DNA from 2 places in the Variimorphobacter sp. HTMS_6 genome. Region 1 is predicted to be linked to the other one. Evidence: a T-box and tRNA genes for the amino acid it is inferred to sense, from the RefSeq annotation. Region 1 holds a T-box; the other holds one or more tRNA genes.
The links. A T-box is a leader RNA that pairs with one kind of tRNA and senses whether it is charged. The one in region 1 lies ahead of proS (proline--tRNA ligase), so its partner is inferred to be a tRNA-Pro.

Region 1 (7,998 bases):
AGATTGAGGATGTGAAACGTTTGGAAGGAAATCTGATTACATTAGATTAAAACATCGATAATAAAAATAAAAATATCTATAATAAAAAGATTAATATATTAAAAGATAAATATATTAAAAGATAATATCTATAAATATAAAGGATGGTTTACTGTTGCTAAGAAAAGAGTGGCAGTGAACCATTTATTTATTTAATTATAAAGATTACAGCATAGAAGATATGCAATCCTTGTTTATATATGACAGATTATGGTAGTTATAGAAAGCAGGCTATGTTATAATAAATTTGTATATAAAGATATTTATTAGGGGGAGTATAATGAGATCAATTAAAACGATGGTAGCTGGAATAGGGTTTTTGGTATTGGCAATGTGTGGATATGTTTTAGATCCGGGCGGATTTGGAGGGAGTTTGGCAATTATATCCTTTATCCTGGGAGTGATCCTATTTTTTATTGGATTATTTATGAAGGTTGAGGATGTAGAGCCACAACCTACGAACGATGATGACGAACAAGAAGAATCAGAATCAGAAGATTTTTATAAGGATGAACAATAAGGAATAAGAATGGTTTTATAAAAATGTGTCAAAATATTAATGCCTCTGTCTTCTCTGAAGGAGAAGAAACCATTGAATATAGAAACGATTTAGCACTATCTCAGCCCATGAAAATAATGTCATTTGATTAATGGTTGTGTTTTTTATTTGATTGGGCTATAATACTGTAAAACTATTTATAGAGTGAGTTGAAGAGAGAGGTTAATCATGCATATTACGATTACAGGCAATCTAGGTAGTGGCAAATCTACTATTTGTAAATTGCTAAATGAAAATTATCAATTTGAGGTATATTCAACGGGCAAAGTTCAGAGAGAATTAGCAAGACAGATGAACATGACAACATTGGAATTGAACCAGTTGATGTGTAGTGATAAAAAATATGATAAAATGATAGATGATGAAACTGCCAGAATTTCTAGAGAAAACAGGGACAAGAATATTATATTTGACTCCCGTCTTGCATGGCATTTCGTTGAAAAATCCTTTAAGGTGTTTGTATCCGTAAGTCTTGAAGTGGCAGCAGATCGTGTCATGAATGATCATAGGGGTGCTGAGGAAAAGTATACCACGATGGAGGAGGCGAAGGCCTTACTTGCGGAACGTGCTGCTACGGAATGTAGAAGATATAAGGATATCTATGATTTGAATTATATGGACTTCTCTAATTACAATCTGATCATTGATAGTACGAACTGCTCACCGGATAAAATAGCAGAGATCATTATTCGCGAGGCAAAAGCTTTTTATCAAAACAATATGACCGAGACAAACAAGATGTTGGTTTCTCCAAAGCGATTAGTGAAGGAAGAAGATATCACTGAAGAAGATATAAAGATTTTAAAGTCATTGGTGGAAGAATATAAAGCACTTTCATATGAGATTGACAAGGTGATTTCCGTTAGAAAGAAAGCCGATGATTATGAGGTACTGGAAGGAATGAATGAAGCAAAAGCCGCATTCCTCGCAAAAGCATGCTATGCGCCGGTCAAAGTGATAAAGTAAATTACTCGTCAAACATACTATTTAAGCGAGCATACATGTATTAATTTCAATGAATTTGATTAATTTATCCTTTGCTGCCGACGATTTACAGATTTGGTAATCAAAAATTACTCTAAACAAGATAATATTAGCAAAAAAATTAGAAATTATCCCCGTGGATATAAAAGAGGGTTTTACAAACAATATTGATAAGAGAGAATTCAATTAACGATGAATTCTCTTTTTTAATGATTATGAAAGAAGCATTTTAATGTTATTTAAGAGAATGCTTTCATTGGTAGGAAGGAATTTCTGTCTGATATGATTTCATAAAATGTTTGAAATATTCTAAAGGGGGTAAGTGCATGAAATCCTGGATGGAAAAATCAAATATTGCAAGATGGTTTATTTCCGTTGCGTTGATTACGGCGAGTGTTTATTTAGGGTTTCGTTATCTATTGCCGTTGATATTCCCTTTTCTGATATCCTATTTTCTAGCTTGGATTATTAGGCCGGTGGCAGAAACTCTTAATCGTCGCTTTAAAATTCCACGGCTAGTGGGAGGAGCCTTATCGTTAATCTTATTGATTGGGGTATTTGGCACAGCGCTGTTTCTATTAATTAAAGTTCTAATACGTCAGGCATTTGAACTGGTAAAAAATATCCCGATTTATCTGGACATTATAGCGGGGAAATTAGATGCGATCTGCAAACACTGTGATGGTATGGTTGGTCTGAATGTGGGAACTTTTAAAGAAGTTTTGGATGAGAACATTACCAGTACCATTGACATGGTAAAGACAAATATTATGCCAAAGATTACGCAACACAGCATCTCCTTCACATTTCAATTTATTACATTGATAGGAATTACTTTGATTGTGCTGGTTGCAGCAGTACTGATTGTAAAAGAATTACCGGCTTTTCATGATAAATTTGACAGTAACACACTGTATAAGGATATCCATAAGGTGACAGAGAAATTATCGGATGCGGGACTGGCGTTCCTTCGTTGTCAGTTGATTATTATGTCTGTGGTTGCAGTGATTAGTGTGCTGGGGTTAACAATTTTGGGTAGCCGCTATGCTGTATTATTAGGGGTCGGAATTGCATTTCTTGATGCACTACCGATACTTGGAAGTGCAATGGTATTTATTCCGTGGGCAATCATCTCACTGATTAACGGCAATATTCTATCTGCCGCAATTTTATTTACAACATTTCTGGTATGTCAGGTGATACGTGAAATTCTAGAACCGAAGTTGATTGGCAATCGAATCGGTATTAAACCTTTGTTTACATTGATGTCAATGTATGTTGGGCTAAAATTGTTTTCAATCGCTGGATTTTTCTTAGGACCCATCGGATTACTGATTATTATAACGGTATATAAGGTGATATACGACAAGACGGAGATTGCAAAGATTGAAAACCATACGTTTTATGAAGATTGAAGATTTAATGGTTCTTTGTATCCAATTAATAAGCGACTTTTAAATATGAAACCTACTCAGATGAATTAATACTATTGAAAGTCGCTTATTGATTATATGAAAGGGATGCAAAGGTTTCCGCTTGACAAAGACGATTTTCTGGCATAGAATTAATTCACTATTGAAAAGATATTATTATAATTAAGCGATGAAGAGGAACAGTAGATAATAATCACATTCCAGAGAGAGAAGCATAGGTGAGAGCTTCTTATGAAGATGTTATTGAACCAGCCTTGGAGCATTGTATGAAGGAAGTAGTATTCCGGGAAATGCAACGTAAAACCGGCGTTAACGGTGTTGAGAGAGCTGTTTAAAGAATAGCTAATTAGGGTGGCACCGCCGAGTCTTTCGGTCCCTGTTGGGATTGAGGGGCTTTTTTTGTTGTACGAAGTTAAATTATATAAAGGAGAGATAGCTATGGCACAGGATAAGAAACTGGTTGAATCGATTACTTCCATGGAAGCGGATTTTGCACAGTGGTACACCGATGTAGTAAAAAAGGCAGAGTTGATAGAGTACTCTACAATTAGGGGATGTATGATTCTTCGTCCCCAAGGATATGCGATTTGGGAGAATATCCAGAAACAACTGGATGCGGATTTTAAAGCAACCGGAGTGGAAAATGTATATATGCCAATGTTTATTCCGGAAAGCTTATTGCAGAAGGAAAAGGATCATGTAGAGGGGTTTGCACCTGAGGTTGCCTGGGTAACACATGGTGGTGGCGAAGCTTTACAGGAGAGAATGTGCGTTAGACCTACATCAGAGACCTTGTTCTGTGATTTCTACTCCAAAATTATTCAGTCCCACAGAGATTTACCTAAGCTTTATAATCAGTGGTGCTCCGTTGTTCGTTGGGAGAAAACAACCAGACCTTTCCTTCGTTCTATGGAATTCTTGTGGCAGGAGGGACATACTGCACATGCTACAGCAGAAGATGCAGAAGAGAGAACAATTCAAATGCTGAATGTATATGCTGACTTCTGTGAGCATGTACTTGCGATTCCGATGATCAAGGGTAAGAAGTCTGAAAAAGAGAAGTTTGCAGGAGCTCATGCAACCTATACAATTGAAGCATTAATGCATGATGGTAAGGCTTTACAATCCGGTACCAGCCATAACTTTGGAGATGGATTTGCAAAAGCATTTGACATTACGTATACCGATAAGAATAATACATTACAGCATGTTCATCAGACTTCATGGGGTATGTCCACCAGAATTATCGGTGCGATTATCATGGTACATGGTGATGACAGCGGTTTGGTTTTACCTCCAAGAATTGCACCAACTCAGATTATGATCATTCCGATTAATCAGAACAAGGAAGGTGTACTTGATAAAGCATATGAATTAAAGGATACATTAAGCTCCTTCAAGGTTAAGGTAGATGACTCCGATAAGAGCCCAGGCTGGAAGTTCAGCGAGCAGGAGATGAGGGGTGTTCCAATTCGAATTGAGATTGGTCCAAAAGATATCGCTTCTAATCAGGCTGTTATTGTTAGAAGAGATACCAGAGAAAAGATCGTTGTGTCCTTAGATGATATCGCTACCAAGGCAGGCGAGGTTCTAGAAACCATGCAAAATGATATGTTAGAAAGAGCAAGAACACATCGTGACACACACACGTATACCGCAACCAATATGGAGGAATTCGAAAAATTGGTAGCAGAGAAGCCGGGATTTATTAAGGCTATGTGGTGCCAGGATGAGGCTTGTGAACTTGAAATTAAGGATAAAACAGGAGCTACCTCACGTTGTATGCCATTCGAACAGGAACATATCGCAGACACCTGCGTGTGCTGTGGAAAACCTGCTAAGGCAATGACCTATTGGGGTAAGGCATACTAAAAATTAAGAAGAAATATTAAGAAGCTAAAAGAAATACATCCTTCACTAGGAAGACTATTAAAAGAATAAGCATATAAAATAAGGGTAGATTATCGATTGTATAGTCGGGATAATCTACCCTTTTTTAATTGTCACGCGATAATTCAAATCATAAAAGGTAAGATGCTTGCGAACTGAGGTAGGATCTGCTTTTTCTAAACTTTGTTACATACTCTTTGTATGCGAAAACTTTTCTATGCTATACTCTTGATATTTTGCAGATTTATAGCATAATTTATATTATAAATAGATTGGATAGAGGGTAGGTTACATATGAATAAATTTCGAAAAGCAAAAGAACATGAACTCCAAGAAGTGGTGCGGGTTTTTAAAAAAGCAATTGAGAAGATGAGAGGTCAGAATATATTTCAGTGGGATGAGAGATATCCGAATGAAGAAGTGTTGCGAAACGATATAGCAGAAGAAGAATTATATGTTCTGAGTGAGGATGATGTAATAAAAGCCTGTGTAGTATTGAATGAATTTCAAAATGAGGAATACCGTAATGGTGAATGGCAATACTCTGATGGTAAGATTGCAGTAGTGCATCGCTTATGTATTCACCCGGATTATCAGGGGCAGGGGATAGGAACAACGATGATGAAGTCATCGGAGGATTATCTTAGACAGCAGGGATATCAAATTATCCGTTTGGACTCCTTTTCGGCAAACCGTGCTGCACTTAGCTTATATGAAAAGCTAGGATTCACCTATGCAGGGCAGGTGACCTTTGATGATAGGGGCTTTTTTAAGCTTATGGAGAAAAGGATACAGCCGTAAAGCGAACAGAAACTCCCGAAAAATGAGTTTGTTTTCTGGTGGTTCTCATATCCCCTGAACATAGGGACACTTATCCGCCCCTAGAATCACCAACAAAGAACCTATCTTTGTTGAATAATGTCCTCTGCTTTGTTATAATCGTAAATACCAATTAATTTTAGGAGGCAGTCAATGGAGTTTCATATTCCCGAAAAAGTGAATATAATCATAGAGGAGCTGATGAGCCAAGGCTATGAGGCTTATGCCGTGGGTGGCTGTGTGCGCGATATGTTACTTGGTAGAGAACCGGAGGACTGGGACATTACTACCTCTGCTACACCTATGGAGGTGAAAAGGATATTCCGTAGAACGGTAGATACCGGAATAGTGCATGGTACAGTGACTGTGCTTTTGGATAAGGATCATTATGAAGTGACAACCTACCGACTGGATGGGATCTATGAGGATAATCGTCACCCGAAGGAGGTTTCGTTCACCTCCAGTCTCACGGAGGATTTAAAGCGTAGAGATTTTACCATTAATGCGATGGCTTATAATAAAAAGGAAGGCTTCATTGATTTGTTCGGAGGAATGGAGGATCTGAATAAGGGGCTAATACGCTGTGTTGGTAGTGCAGTGGAACGCTTTGATGAGGATGCTCTTCGTATCCTTCGAGCAGTACGATTCTCGGCGCAGTTGGGTTTTGATATAGAAGAGAAGACGATGGAGGCAATACGTAGTAAGGTATTGTTATTGAATAATATCAGTGCAGAACGTATTCGAGTGGAATTAACCAAATTACTGATATCTGATCATCCGGATCGCCTTCACACTCTTTATGAGGTAGGAATTACAGGGGTGATTTTACCTGAGTTTGATTTGATGATGACCACTCCGCAGAAGAATAAGCATCATATCTTTTGCGTAGGTGAACACACGATTCATGCGGTAGAAAGTGTTGCAGGGAAGCAGTCAGAAGAGTTATTTTCTCCAGCGCATCGGAGCATTCTTAAGTGGACGATGTTGCTTCATGATATAGAGAAGCCGGGTACTATTACGGTAGGTAAGGATGGTCAGAATCATTTTTATGGTCATCCGGAGAAAGGTGCTACAACGGCAAAGAAAATATTAAAAAGATTAAAATTTGATAATGATACACTGGATGGCGTAGTGCATCTAATACGCTGGCATGATTATCGATTTACATTAACTCCCGCAGGCATGAGGAAAGCTGCTTCAAAGATTGGCAAGAACTATATGGAGTTACTATTTGAAGTGAACAGGGCGGATACCTCTGCGAAAAACCCTGAATTCACGAAGGAAAAATTTGATAATCTGAAGGAAGCAAGACGTCTATACCAAGAGATACTGGAACGGGAAGAATGTGTAAGTCTGAAGGAGCTAAATATCAATGGTAACGATTTGATTGGTGAAGGCTTAAAGCCGGGCAAGTACATGGGGGAGATCTTGAATCGACTTTTAGAGGAGGTAATAGAACATCCGGAATTAAACCGTAAGGATTTATTGCTTGAACTTGCGCGACCGATGTTTGAAACCAATTCTTAACTTACTACGTAATAATTAAACAATAAATCTATGATATATTTAGAAAAGTCTTTGAAGAAAATTTCATTATTTTCATCTTAGGCTTTTTTATATTCATGAATCGTCAAGTCATATCATAATATTAGTAGACGGGTTTCACATTAGTTGGGAGGGTAAGCTGTGGAGGATAGAAGCCAGGAAGCATTAAAAAGATATCGACTTAAGATATACAACATATATAAAGCCAGGGGTGCTTTTTTATTGGAGACGGATTGTGGGTTGAAGCTTTATAAAAGCTTTGAGGGCTCCAAAAATAGGGCATTGTTTGAAGACAAGGTCAAAGAACACCTCTTCCTGAATGGCTATCCGAATACGGACTTATTTGTCAGGACGATAGAGGATGAAATCCTTAGTGAAGATAGCGCTGGGTGCCAATATATCATGAAAAGCTGGTTCTGGGGTGAAGAATGTAATTTAAAAGAGCTGTCGCAGATAGAAACTGCTGCTGCAAATTTAGCTAGATTACACAGTGTGCTCAAAGGGGTCGAGTTCACAGAAGAACAAATGGAGCATAATATATCTCCGGATTTGATGGATACCTTTGATAAAAGAAACCGTGAATTAAAAAGGGTTAAGGGCTATATAAGGGATAAAAAACAGAAGAATGAATTTGAACTACTCTATCTGAACTATTATGATAACTTTTATGAACAGGGTGTTGTGGCTGCGCAGCGGTTATCCAAAACCAACTATAAAGCTTTAATGAAG
Region 2 (7,998 bases), 930 kb from region 1:
CAATGACCAAGTTCATCCAAAGAAGCAATGAGATTATGCTTGCTTTAGCAAAGTAAGATTGATGAGTAAAAAGTAAAATAATTTATTGATAGCAACACGCATTTAAGCCTTTAAGATTTTAGGTTAATGATAAAAGTATGAGAAGTACTACGAGATTCGTCTTTCTAAAGTAAACGATTGCACATATAATGTTTACTGAATTGGAGAGAAGATCACTGGGTACTTCTCATTTTTTGTAATTTATTAAGCAATAATTATCGTATAACCTTCATTTTGATAAATGAAATCGAAATTTGTTAAGTGGATACTAACTCTGGACGACATTTTCAGTAGTAATGTGGATTGAATTATCGGGAATTTATTTGAACGGACAGGAGATAATATCTATAAATTGTTGAACGTAATATAAATGTAAAATATTTATTAAATCAAGAAAGCACTTGATAATGTGAGCATCTATATGTTATTATATAGTAATAAAAACTAGATGATAAAGTATGCAAATTTGATGATGTGATTTGGAATACAATATTAGGAAATAACTGGAATTATAGTAGAAGCATACCCCACTTATCATTTCTATAACAGGAGGATGAATAGATGTCATACAGAATTATTGGAGACAGCTGTACGGATTTAACAAAAACAATGAAGGAGAATCCTAACATTAAGCTGGTCCCCCTAACTCTTATGGTAGATGATGTTAGTATTGTAGATGACGAAACCTTTAATCAACAAGATTTCTTAAGTAAAGTGAAAGCATGCCCACGCAGCCCTAAGTCAGCTTGCCCTTCACCTGAGGCTTATATGAAGCATTTTGACTGTGAAGGAGATGTATATGTTGTAACATTATCATCCCAATTAAGTGGTTCATATAACAGTGCTGAGGTTGCGAAAAATATATATTTGGAGGATCATCCGGATAAAAATATTGAGATAATTGATTCACGTTCGGCATCGATTGGTCAAACCTTAATTGCCAAGAAGCTGATGGAGCTCATCGAAGAGAAATATTCATTTGAGGAAATCGTTAAAAAAATCATTGTATTCCGCGAAGAGATGAGCACCAAATTTGTTATCGAAACATTAGAGACGTTGAGAAAGAACGGACGTCTATCCGGATTACAGGCCTTCATTGCCAATGCCTTAAATATCAAACCGGTTATGGGCGCAACTCCGGAAGGAACCATATGCAAGATCGATCAGGCACGAGGTATTGTTAAGGCATTATTGCAGATGGTAAAAGCAATCGAGCAGGATGTAGTTAGACCTCATGAAAGAACTTTGGGTATCGCACACTGTAACTGCCTCGAGAGAGCAGAATATATCAAGAATGAGATATTAAAAAGAATACCATTTAAGGATTGCTTAATAGTGGAAACAGCTGGAGTAAGCTCAATGTATGCGAATGAAGGCGGAATCATCGTGTGCTATTAATGGTCATCTTGTCGCCGGACACGATCCTTTATTCAAAAGGCAACTCCATTTATCCTCGTAGACATAATAAAAAATAATGCGAAAACATCACAGAATAATAAAGAAAGCAGACCTGGATTAGGGCAGCGAACCGAGTATATGTTCACTTAATAGCCCTGTCTCAGGTCTGTTTTTTACCCTTTTCTGACCTAACCATGCATGAGCTACTACAAATAAACACAAAAAAATCTCAGAAACCATTCCCGAAACCTATCCAGACTAATGGAGTCTACTCACTTTGTGTTTTTCATTGAACTCATAAAAAGTCATTCTAAAATTGTAAGTCCCCACTTCTTCAACTCTATAAATGCAGCTTCTAAACTTTTACCTTTTTTAGTTAACTCATATTCAACTTTTGGAGGTATTTCTGGATAAACGCTTCTTTTAACTAACCCGAATTTCTCTAATTCACGTAGTCTAAGGGATAGTGTTTTGGGACTTATTCCATCTAAAGAACGTAACAATTCCCCAAACCTTATTGTTCCATCTATCAATAAATCTCTTATTATCAGAAATGTCCATTTACTACCTATGATATCTATTGCCGCTTCAATGGGACATTTCTCATCGGGATTTCCACGTTCAAGTTTGATTTCTGACATAAATAAAACTCCTTTAAAGCATTGATTTATCACAATACTTACTTTTTTGAAATTATATGAAAAAAATATCACTACTTTTCAAAATATAGTATAAATAATATAATGACATTATGCAAGAAAATTAAATAAAAAGGAGATTATAATTATGAATACTTTTAGAAATTATACTGTAAAAAATTTAAATTTAAAAAACAGAATTGTTATGCCACCAATGTGCATGTACTCTTCTGACATGACTGGTATAGCAAATGATTTTCACTATACTCATTATGTTACCAGAGCTATTGGTGGAGTTGGTCTTATAATAGTTGAATCTACAGGAGTAATTGAAAATGGAAGGACAACAGACAGTGATTTAGGGATTTGGAATGATATGCATATTGATGGGCTAAAAAAAATTGCGAATGGTGTTAAAAAGCATGGTTCTAAAATTGCAATACAATTAAATCATGGTGGAAGAAAATATACAGGAACAGCTAGCCAAGCTGTAGCTCCAAGTGCTGTTAAATTTGATGAGAAAAGTATATTGCCTAAGGAATTAACGAAAGATGATATTAAAGAAATTGTGCTAAACTTTAAAGAAGCAGCTAAAAGAGCAGATAAAGCTGGATTTGATGCTGTAGAAATACATGGAGCACATGGTTATTTAATACATCAATTTCTATCACCATTATCAAATTTAAGAAAAGATGAATATGGTGGAGATATAAAGAATAGAACCAGATTTTTAAAAGAAATATTACAAGCTGTAACTAAGGTATGGCCAAAAGAAAAAGCAATTTTGCTTAGAGTATCAGCTTATGATTATAAAGATGGAGGAATAACATTAAATGATATGGTTGAAATCATAAATGAAATTAAAGAGTATATTGATATAGTGCATGTTAGTACTGGAGGAGTAATTCCGGTAGAAATAAATGCATATCCAGGATATCAAGTAAATTATTCAAGTAAAATTAAAGAAAAATGTAACATTCCTACAATAGCTGTTGGCTTAATTACAGATGTTAATATGGCTGAAGAAATAATATCGAATGATAGAGCAGATTTAGTTGCAGTTGGTAGGGAACTTTTAAGAAATCCATACTTTGTGTTAAATAAAGCAAAAATTAGAAACTTAGATTATGATTATCCAGAACAATATAAAGGTGCTTTCAATTAATACTCTGAAGTTAAATACTCAATGTTATACCAGTACGGTGAAGCATATCATACATTAAAATGTTTTGGAAGAAAGAATATTATAAATGAATTTAAATAGTAATACAACGCAGGACAAAGGCGTGCCCCTCTTCCTCCTGCGTTTTTATTATAAGGTATCATTTATATAAGAAAAAATGATATAATAATGTTTATATAGTCATTATTCTGGAAGGTATTAGAAAGTCAAAAAGGAGGTATTCCAATGAAAGGGAAAATCATATTAAACCTAGCAATAAGTCTTGACGGGTATATTGCTTCAGAAAATGGAGGATATGACTGGATTGTAGGAGATGGAGATACTACACTGGACACAGAAAAGAAATACGAATTTGATAAATTCGTAGAAAGTGTTGATGTAGTAGTTATGGGAAAAAAATGCTATGACCAAAATATGCATAGTGATTATAAGAATAAAAAGGTATATGTAGCAACTTCACAGGATATAAAGGATCATGATAATATCCGATTTATTCGTGGAGACATCAATAAGATTATATTAGATGAGAAGGAGAAAGAGGGATCGAATATATATTTGTATGGAGGTGGTGTTCTTGTAGATGGTTTTCTAAAAGCAGATATAATTGATGAGTATATTATAGGAATCATCCCTATCATATTGGGTAAAGGAAGACCCCTGTTTTTAGATAATAATCCGACGATCACATTACACCTAGATGAGTATATCATAGAGAATGGTATCACTATTTTAAAATATTCAAAAAGAAAAAATGATGTTAATATATAATTTGGTTTGATGTTTTGGATGTTGAAAATTGGTTGAAATTTTTCATAAAATAAGAAAATTTATAGTTGACTTTTTAATGCATTTATTAGATAATATCTAATGCAGTGTTTGTGAAAGAGTTGACCGTATAAGCATTAGCATAGTAATAAATCGAGGCGTGGCTCAGTTTGGTAGAGCGCTGCGTTCGGGACGCAGAGGCCGTGGGTTCGAATCCCGTCGCCTCGACGATAAGAGTTCTGATTTTATCAGGGCTCTTTTTTGTGTGTTGCATTACATGTTGCATAAAATGGATTATATTTGACAAGATTACCAATTCTATGAGAGAATTTGTTTACACAGAGTAACGAATACCATAACTGGAGATGATATCAAGATTTGACGTTAAGCATAGAATGAGAGGGATAGATGAAAAGCTCATCATGGTAAGAAGCTCGGTAGCAAAGAGAATATCTATTTATTATGAAAAATCAAATTAAATTTAAAGGAGATTATAGTACATGAAGAAAAAGATTTTATTTATAACATTGTTGATTGCATTATTATTTACGTTCACAGGTTGTCAAACGGAAGCGGATAAGGTTTCACATAACTTATCGAAAGAAGCAGATAACTTTAATGTTGTAAGACAGCTTACGGTTATCAACTGTATCGAAGGTGATGTTTTATTTCAAATGACAGGGAAAATGTCAATCAAGGCAGATACAGCAGATAACCAACTAGAAGTCACAGTTGAGGATGAAGACGGAACATACAAAAAGCACTTCATTGGATTAAGCGATAATGTTACATATGTGGTAGAAGATATCAGCAAAAATAAGGTATCTAAATATAAATATACGCTTAATTACAATCCTAAAATGTGGATTCCGGTTGATGTGAAAACAATTGATTAGTAAAAACAAAGTTTCATACCGTTTATATTTAAATTTGTTATATTTTTATAATGGAAGTTTCAGAGATGTGAGCTTCCTTTTAACAGTATGTGATGTATGAGGGTACGGATTCCATCGCATCGACTATAAGACCTATCAGTGAATTCTGATAGGTCTTTTTCCATACTAGGACATTGCAATACTTTCTAGTATAGAAAAAACTTTCAGTCAGGATACGCACTTCGTGACTATGAGGTTTTACTCGGTAACCGCTTAGGCACGAGAATTTCAGCATGTTAACATATTGTTCTAGTTTGAGAAGCTTGTATTTGGTTACCTTTACAGTTATGGTTAGTATTGATATAATAATGGTAAACAATGGGATATAAGTGGGAGGTTTATTATGACAAAAAGAAAATTAGATGCATTATTAGCGAATTTAGATATCTATGAAACTAAGGAAATACCAAAGGAGAGTTTAAAGGACTATAATATGTATCAAATACATAATGATGAAGCGGGGAAAGATTATATTGTAGAGAAGGGGGAACTCGATCAATCAGAGATTAATACAGCACTTTTAGCGGAGATTTTACAAGGAGTAAAGACAATAAGGGCTACTTGTATCTTCTTTGTATCTTTTTTCATAATAATCTGTATTTTGTTATTTATAAATATCCTTCATTAAGATAACTAAGCCACTAATATATATGATTACTAATACATTTAGTAACAAATTTCAGAACGTATATTCTGATTTTTGTGGAATAATTATTGAAAAAGATCGAGAAAAGTGGTACTATTTGGTATATATGAAAGGAGCTGATATCGTGATTCTTGAAGAAAATATGGAAGAAGATTTAACAGTAGTAGAGGAAACAACCATCAACTCTACAATAACTGGATACGTTACAGTAAAGAATAGTGCGGTTATGCAGCTTTACGGAACAATAACAAAAGATCTTACTATTGAAGAAGGTAGCAAAGCCTATGTCTTTGGATGTGTTGGCGGTAGCATAACGAACAGCGGTGAGCTGGAAGTGTACGGTGAGGTTGGCGGTGAAGTGATTGATCATACCGGAAGTGCCTTTGTTTCGCGTAAGGCAGTAGTTGGGGGTAATGTGGAGTAGAGCTGAAGGCATAAAAAACAGCTCCCCATGGGACTCGAACCCACGACCTACGCATTACGAATGCGTTGCTCTACCAACTGAGCTAGGGAAGCATAAACATAAAATATTAAGTATTGAATGGCTACTCAACTATTCTATTATAAAGATGGGTAAATTTCAAGAACAATTTAAAAAACTTATGCATTGATATTTATGGTGGTTTCGTTTAATTATATAACTACATATATCAGTATGAGTGTAATAAAGGCTACCCATGTTTTAGGGTAGCCTTTTCATATCTTGTTTATCTCTTTTCACCCATAAAGCATAAGCCGATTGCTCCGGGGCCGGAGTGTGCGCCGATGCTGGGGGTGATGTAGTTGATGATTATCTTCTTGTTAGGAAGCTTCTCAAGGATTAATTCTTCGAGGTATTTTGCATCATCGAGGGAATCGCCGTGAACGATACAGATTGGATCATCACTTTCTAGATACTTGCCCATACTATCTAACATATCATTACAGATTAAGGATAAGGATTTCTTGCGTCCTCTTGCGGTTGTTAAGGGTACTAACTGTCCATCGGAGTTAATATAGAGGACAGGCTTTACGCCAATCAGAGAACCGAAGAAGGCTGAAGTTTTGGAGATTCGTCCGCCTCTTTGAAGATGTCCGAGATCATCAACGATGAAACGTACACAAAACTCTTGTTTGATCTTTTCTAGGTATTCAACGATTTCATCAAGGGATTTGCCTGCTTCCTTCATCTGAACAGCTTTCATGATAAACATGCCTTCGCCTAGGGAAGCATTTAGGGTATCGATTACCGTAATTTTTGCACCCGGATTCTCTTCGCAGATCTCTTTTGCACCACCGGTTACATTGCTGCAGCCGCTGCTTAATTCTGAGGAGAAACTGATGTGTAGGATGTCAAGGTCTTGGTCCACGAAGGATTGAAAGGTTCTGAGTATGTAGTCAGGATTACTTGCCATGGTGGTAGGCATCAGACCGGTTCTCATCTTGTCATAGAATTCCTTGGGGGTGAGAATGACATCATCTCCATAGGTTACACCTTCGATATCATAGTAGTGGGGGATAATATGAATTTGTTTTTCCTCTATATAACTTTCTAGCAGGTCGCAGTTTGAATCAGTTGTAATAACAAAGTCTTTCATTTCAAGAATCCTCCTAATCATTATACTATTAATTTTACCCGACACGGACTGTTTTCGCAATAGAAGATTGTACAGGTCAGTGCGTTTGTACTAACTAATTAAGGTTGGTTACTGTTCCCATAAACAGCGGAATCTTTGTGCTGGTATCAATAATGACAAATAAGAAAGGACGATCTAGTATGACGCTTTTACTTATCGTTGCTGAGCTTTTACCCATATCAACAACTGTTACAGCGCCGGCTTTCGTTCCAAGCTCATCAATCGATATAAAGGCTTTATGAATCACCTTACTGATGTAGATATTTCCTTGACTAGATTCACCCATATTGGAGAAGTTGGCTTGATTAATGGAAAATGCATCCTTTATTCCGAGCTGTTTCAGAGGCTCATTCAGATTAATGGAATAATCATATTTTAGTTTTGGTATAACTGTTTGTACCGATTCCGATTGTGTCTTATCTAGCAGAGTATATAGTTTTTCTCCTGTGAGATCTTTCGTATATTCTTGTAGGCTTATTCCTTCATTCGGTAGTATCGCAACAAAACGATAATCATCCCCGTAATACGGTTTCATAAAACCGGTAGCCTTATCATCACTGATATAGATGCTTTCACCGGAACTCATTCCGGGCACGGAAGAGGTGGAGCCATCTTCATTTTGAAAGACCATATTGGAGATCTTCTCTTTTTTATATACTTCATCCCATCTTGCATCAAAGAATATGGTGTTGATCAGATACATGATATCATTAGTATTAATTTTATCGATAACATGATTGATTAATCCATGAGTATTTGCTTTCACCCAGTGATTAAT

Region 2: it encodes a tRNA-Pro, which carries the amino acid that the T-box ahead of proS (proline--tRNA ligase) is inferred to sense. The anticodon was not compared.

The regions. Positions count from the first base shown of each region.
Region 1 is NZ_AP046094.1:3,636,698-3,644,695, reverse strand. Features, by position in the region: gene AC6IWN_RS16445 (ATP-binding cassette domain-containing protein) at 1-50, shown strand, start outside; gene AC6IWN_RS16440 (hypothetical protein) at 320-559, shown strand; gene AC6IWN_RS16435 (cytidylate kinase family protein) at 767-1,564, shown strand; gene ytvI (sporulation integral membrane protein YtvI) at 1,909-2,997, shown strand; T-box leader at 3,176-3,396, shown strand; gene proS (proline--tRNA ligase) at 3,454-4,887, shown strand; gene AC6IWN_RS16420 (GNAT family N-acetyltransferase) at 5,200-5,706, shown strand; gene AC6IWN_RS16415 (CCA tRNA nucleotidyltransferase) at 5,878-7,251, shown strand; gene AC6IWN_RS16410 (hypothetical protein) at 7,411-7,998, shown strand, end outside.
Region 2 is NZ_AP046094.1:2,707,017-2,715,014, reverse strand. Features, by position in the region: gene htpG (molecular chaperone HtpG) at 1-56, shown strand, start outside; gene AC6IWN_RS12315 (DegV family protein) at 601-1,437, shown strand; gene AC6IWN_RS12310 (winged helix-turn-helix transcriptional regulator) at 1,743-2,078, opposite strand; gene namA (NADPH dehydrogenase NamA) at 2,224-3,240, shown strand; gene AC6IWN_RS12300 (dihydrofolate reductase family protein) at 3,484-4,026, shown strand; tRNA gene AC6IWN_RS12295 (tRNA-Pro) at 4,178-4,251, shown strand; gene AC6IWN_RS12290 (beta-sandwich lipoprotein) at 4,524-4,919, shown strand; gene AC6IWN_RS12285 (hypothetical protein) at 5,302-5,586, shown strand; gene AC6IWN_RS12280 (hypothetical protein) at 5,702-6,028, shown strand; tRNA gene AC6IWN_RS12275 (tRNA-Thr) at 6,048-6,120, opposite strand; gene AC6IWN_RS12270 (DegV family protein) at 6,312-7,181, opposite strand; gene AC6IWN_RS12265 (serpin family protein) at 7,276-7,998, opposite strand, start outside.